One region of the Paenibacillus sp. TSA_86.1 genome, then DNA from elsewhere that is predicted to be linked to it. Evidence: riboswitches for the same ligand, from Rfam matches in the RefSeq annotation. Region 1 holds a riboswitch; the other holds the start of a gene.

Region 1 (3,137 bases):
ATCTACGATCCTAAACTAAACTAAAACAAGCGCCCTTCATACCTGAGCTGTTCAGGTTGAAGGACGCTTGTTTACTTTAATTTATTCTAAACCCTCGATCCGGCAAGCTCTGATTACTTACCATCCATTTTCGGTTGTAGTCCTGATGCTTCTGAATCGGTTTCTGATGTCTCTTCCGGCTCTGCCCGCTTCGCCTTAGGTTTCGCCAGCTTCTGCATCATCTTGCGGCCTGTAGGTGTCTGGGCCAGCCCGCCTTGCGCTGTCTCGCGGTGACGGCTTGGCATGGCACTGCCTACCTCCAGCATAACGTCGATCACTTCGTCCGACGGAATGGCACTGCGTACGCCAGCGAGCGCCATATCAGCCGCAGCCAGTGCAGTAACGGCTCCGAGTCCGTTGCGCACAATACAAGGAATCTCTACAAGCCCGGCAACCGGATCACAGATGAGGCCCAGTGTATTTTTCAAAGCCAAGCCCACAGCATGCACGACCTGCTCCGGTGTTCCTCCACGAAGTTCCACCATGGCTCCGGCAGCCATGCCGATCGCAGAGCCAACCTCGGCCTGACAACCACCCTCGGCACCAGAAATAAACGAATTGTTGGCAATAACATAACCGATAGCCCCCGCGCAGAACAATCCATTCACCAGATGTTCATCCGTCCAGCCAAAGCGTTCCTGCGAGCTGATAAACACACCCGGAATGATGCCGCAAGATCCTGCCGTCGGCGTAGCCACGATTCGTCCCATCGAAGCGTTCACTTCCGATACACACAGTGCATAAGCCATGGCAAGGGCAGAAGCATCACCAGAACATGTCTCGCCTTGGCGAATGTATTCGGCCATCTTTTTCCCGTCTCCGCCTGTCAGTCCGCTACGTGAGGTTGTATCTTCTGTAAGTCCTTTACGAACGGCTTCCTTCATCACCTGGTAGTACTCCGACATCTGTTTCACCACGTCGGCTTCCGGTGTATTCGTCTCTTGCACCTGCTCTTCAATCATCAGCTGTGCAATCGTTTTGGACTCCGCAGTGCAGATGGTATTCAATTCATGCAAATGTTTAAACCGCATTCGGATCAACCCCTCTCTTCAGATCAATCACACGAATATTGAGCACATGATCCAGGGAACGCAATCTTTTCAAAATCTCTTCACTTGGCGGAGCATCCATCTCCATTGCAGTAAGCGCTTCACCATCACGGGCTTTCCGATCCACTTGCATATACCCGATGTTCACTCCGGAAGAGCTGATCGTTGAGGTTACGGATGCCAGAACACCCGCTTTATCCGCATGGCGCAAAACAAGTGTCGGGAACTCCCCGCTAATCTGTACGCGAAAATCATTCAGTGCATGCACGGACACACTACCACCGCCGATGGAGGCCCCTGTTAATGAGCATTCCCGTTCGCCGTGCCACAATTCAATCTTGACCGTATTGGGATGAGGGGCCGGCAGACCGCTCGTGTAAAATTCAACCTCCATACCCGCTTCATCTGCATACTGTTCCGCATCCGGTATACGCGGATCATCTGTGACATAATCGAGCAGGCCTCCGATCAGTGCCAGATCCGTTCCGTGTCCCTGATAGGTGTCCGCAAATGAGCCGTATAACGTGAGCCGTGCACGTTCAGGCGTGCATCCTAGCCACTGACGCGCAATTCGGCCCAGTCTTGCAGCACCCGCTGTATGTGAACTGGATGGCCCCGTCATGGACGGACCAATAATTGAAAAAACATCTTTAAATCGCACCTTGTAACCCTCCAATTGGTTTCGTCGTCATCGTCCTCCAAACAAGAAGACCACCATTATGTTCCTGATTTACTGAATGATGACATGAAAAAAGGACAGAAGAAGGCCGTTAGCCCTCTCTCTGTCCTTGATACCTGAGAGTTTCATGATCGCAGCATCGGCTAAAACAGATCAAGTACATTCACATACAAGTCTATTCACCGTGCTGACCCATCATATTCCCCTTGGGTGGCGCTTCTTCCGCGCACTCTCCAGAGTTGCGTCCAACGACGGTACGTTTACCTGAGAGATTAACAGTTATGCCGGGTGCATAACTACTTGCTCCTTCGGTGCCTCAAGCTGGCCTGTATAGTACAGATCTGCATCGATACGATGCATCATATCGATCTATCCCCGTATTTATTCAGCCCGTTTAGGTCTCTCCCGCTCGTTATCATTCGCTGTATTCTGTTCATTCATAATAAAAGTTAATCATTCTGGCATGTATTCAATCATATACAGCGTAATATGCCGCACTGTATATGTCAACAAAAGTGACGTATTGGAAGCCTGCTTTTGGCGTAATACTTCCAAACTATATCTGGTCACATCCGTATCTTGAACCGTACAGACAGAAGATGCGAAGGATATTACTCCCGCTTGTTATATATATGCAATTTTTAAAGGGATTGTTTCAAAATCAACAAATATTCAAATAAAAAAAGCATAACCACCCGAACGTTTCCGCTCGGGCGTTACACTTTCTTATCTTTAACCAAAACGCCCCATAATATATTCCTGCGTCAGACGATTGTCCGGGTTGGTAAAAATGTGCTCCGTCTCACCGTGTTCAATCAGACTACCGAGATAAAAATAAGCCGTATAATCCGAGATGCGCGCCGCCTGCTGCATGTTATGGGTAACAATAACGATGCGTAGCTCCTGCTTCAGCTCCGAGATCAATTCCTCGACTTTACCCGTAGATACCGGATCAAGGGCAGATGCTGGCTCATCGAGCAAAAGAATCTGCGGGTCAACGGACAATGCTCGCGCGATACAGAGACGTTGCTGCTGACCACCCGAGAGTGCCAAGGCCGATTCATGTAGTCTGTCCTTTACTTCATCCCAAAGTGCTGCGCGGCGTAAGCTTTTCTCCACAATCTCATCCAACGCCTTCTTACTCTTCGTACCGCGGTAGCGGGGGCCAAATGCGATATTGTTGTAGATAGACTTATGAAAAGGATTGGGCTTCTGCCACACCATGCCGATCTTCTGACGAAGCTTGATTACATCCGTACCTGGTTCGTTGAGGTCATTACCATCCATCCAGATGTGTCCCTCTGTGCGTGAACCGGCAATCTCATCATTCATCCGGTTCAATGAACGGAGAAATGTCGATTTACCGCAGC
Region 2 (3,137 bases), on a different contig from region 1:
AATGATGACAACATTAGATTATGTAATCGTTTTTTAGTAGGAATATATGATCAAATCCTTGATATACAAGGATTACTCTGCCTATGACTTTGTTCATATACAACATGCAAAGCAATAAAATAGCTTGGTCGATTTGAACTCTTTTTATTCATGAAATCTACGTCACTTCTACTTGAACACTCACCCATACGCACGAAAAACACATCAAAAAACCTGCATAAGCTATACAGCTCACACAGGTTTGAAGATAAAATGATCTATTCATATGTGATTATATATATGTCCATAAGTACAAATAGACTCGGTGTTTCAGCCTTATTTACTCCTCCGTATGTTTACGGTATGCGTCCGCATTCAGCAATGTAGCTAAAGCAGCTGTTACATCTCCATCCACACGGATTTCAATCATCCAGCCATCTTCATAAGGAGAGCTATTCACCAGTTCTGGCGAGTCCTGTAAAGCTTCATTGACTGCAATAATCGTACCGCTGACGGGTGAGAACAGATCCGACACCGTTTTGACCGATTCAATCGTGCCGATGCTGTCTTCTGCTTTTACACTGGCTTCAAGATCAGGCAACTCTACAAACACAATGTCACCCAGCTGATGCTGTGCGAACTCGGTAATGCCAATACGTACGGTATCCTCCCCTACGGTTTGCACCCATTCGTGCTCTTCACTGTACAGGAAATCATTTCTCAATTCGCTCATCGATATCCGCCTCGCTTTCATTAATGAGTGCATGCGTTCTTTGACCTTCACCTTTTTCCCAAACAACAGCGTATGATATTTCGGATTCAAATGTCAATATAGCTCACAATTAATTTGAAATTCATATCTTACCTTGTGTAACCTCACACCACTCTTTCTGCATATACTGGTGAATATTAACATAGTAAGCGCACTCTTTTCAAATATACGAACATTGACGTTTTCAAATTAAAAAATATTCGTATTTTATATAAGTTTAATGATATCGTTCTTGACATCAACAGTCGATTCACGTTTTAATGATAAGAGCAACTGAAGTTATTGGACTACGTATGAACCGCGGATGAATGTAAAGGGAGAGATTGCCCGTACACCCGGTTTGGGGATGTGCATGAGGCGGCGCCGAAGGAGTAAACCACCGACAAGCGGGGGCGAATCTCTCAGGCAAAAGGACTTTTACAGGACGCAACTCTGGAGAGCATCTAATCGTCCGGTCTGGACGTTATGATCACCCAAGGGGAAACCTGTCTGAACATACGGCGGGGTAACTCTCAGGTACAAGGGACAGAGCCTAAGAATACAGCGTGCTACTTGGCATGCCGGTTCTTTGGCCTGTCCTTTTCCTTTTTCCCAAAAAATGAAATGCAGGATTTAGAATCGTCTACCCGGCAGCGTGCCTTTATAAACGACTAATCAAATACTTATGACTTTACTTATGACTGTACTTGTTACATGACGGAATTGAATCGAATTAAATTGAAACCCGGTTAACAGATTCACTTTTCTATATTCGGCCCGCTTGAGGCCCATGACGAGGTGATTGGATGTCCGATTTGTTAAGAACACCACTCTTCCCCCTATATGCGCAATATGAAGGTGTACGTTGTATTGATTTTGGTGGCTGGGAGCTTCCGGTGCAATTTAGCGGTATTCAAAAGGAACATGAAGCTGTGCGAGAGCGCGCCGGGCTGTTCGATGTATCCCATATGGGCGAATTCACCGTAACGGGTGAACAGGCGGAAGCCTTTTTGCAGCGCATGATGACTAATGATGTGACCGCAATAGGATCAGGTCAGGCCCAATACACGCTGATGTGTTATCCCGATGGCGGTGTAGTGGATGACTTGCTCATCTATAAACTCGCAGAACAACACTACATGCTGGTCGTCAATGCCTCCAATATCGACAAAGATTGGGCATGGTTTCAGGAGCACATTATACCGGGCGTGAACATGACTAACGATTCCGAGCAAACGGCATTACTGGCGTTACAAGGTCCTTTAGCGGTCGATATTCTGGCTAAAGTTACAGGTTCAGAGGTGGATGCCGCCTCCATCGAACCGTTCCGCTTCGTACAGAATGCCGAGGTATGCGGAGTACGACTGTTGCTGTCACGAACCGGTTACACCGGCGAAGATGGCTTTGAGCTGTATGTTGCAGCGGAACAGGCTGCACTTGTATGGAACGGGCTAATGAAAGCAGGTGCTGATGTGGGCCTCGTTCCAGCAGGACTTGGTGCACGCGATACACTGCGATTCGAAGCGAAGTTGCCTTTATACGGTCAGGAATTATCACCAACCGTCTCTCCACTGGAGGCAGGGCTGGGCATGTTTGTGAAACTGAACGCCGGGCCTTTTATCGGACACGAAGCTTTGTTTCAGCAAAAAAATGACGGCCCTGCCCGCAAGCTAATTGGAATCGAAGTGCTGGAGCGCGGCATTCCGCGTCCACATTACCCCATCTATGCGGATGGCGTTCAGATTGGTGAAGTGACAACCGGTACACAGTCGCCGACCTTGAAACGTAATCTGGGCCTCGCTCTGATTGACAGCAACTATACTGCACTCGGTACAGCGCTGGAGATTGAGATTCGTGGCAAAAAGCTGAAAGCCGAGGTCATCAAGACCCCTTTTCATAAACGGACACGTACGCCAAAGACCCCTACCCAAGGAGCTGAGTAAGCATGAGCAAGCACCGCTACATTCCTATGACCGAACAAGACCAGAGCGCAATGCTCGCTACGATTGGTGTAGAAACAATTGAGGATCTGTTCAAAGATATTCCGCAGGAAATTCGGTACCAGGGCGAGTTGCCCGTGTCCTCCAAGCTGGACGAATATGCGTTAACACGACACATGTCGAAGCAGGCTGGCTCGAATGCCAACTTTGAGACACATGCCAGCTTCCTGGGCGCAGGGATCTATGATCATCACATCCCATCTGTCATCAACCATGTCATTTCCCGTTCCGAGTTCTACACGGCATACACCCCCTATCAACCCGAGATCAGCCAAGGAGAACTGCAAGCGATCTTCGAATTTCAATCGTATATCTGTGAGCTGACGGGCATGGCGGTAGCCAATGCCAGTATGTATGATGGCGCAACGGCTTTTGCTGAAGCAGGCAATCTCGCTGCCGCAGCTACA

What was found. Region 1 has a riboswitch for glycine ahead of sdaAB (L-serine ammonia-lyase, iron-sulfur-dependent subunit beta). Riboswitches for the same ligand answer to the same signal wherever they lie in the genome.
Region 2: another riboswitch for glycine. It lies ahead of gcvT (glycine cleavage system aminomethyltransferase GcvT); the one in region 1 lies ahead of sdaAB (L-serine ammonia-lyase, iron-sulfur-dependent subunit beta).

What each region holds. Positions count from the first base shown of each region.
Region 1 is NZ_JBQZGE010000007.1:141,255-144,391, reverse strand. Features, by position in the region: gene sdaAA (L-serine ammonia-lyase, iron-sulfur-dependent, subunit alpha) at 114-1,070, opposite strand; gene sdaAB (L-serine ammonia-lyase, iron-sulfur-dependent subunit beta) at 1,060-1,749, opposite strand; glycine riboswitch at 1,869-2,006, opposite strand; glycine riboswitch at 2,011-2,185, opposite strand; gene pstB (phosphate ABC transporter ATP-binding protein PstB) at 2,500-3,137, opposite strand, start outside.
Region 2 is NZ_JBQZGE010000003.1:88,969-92,105, reverse strand. Features, by position in the region: gene gcvH (glycine cleavage system protein GcvH) at 320-712, opposite strand; glycine riboswitch at 1,056-1,178, shown strand; glycine riboswitch at 1,182-1,282, shown strand; gene gcvT (glycine cleavage system aminomethyltransferase GcvT) at 1,537-2,673, shown strand; gene gcvPA (aminomethyl-transferring glycine dehydrogenase subunit GcvPA) at 2,676-3,137, shown strand, end outside.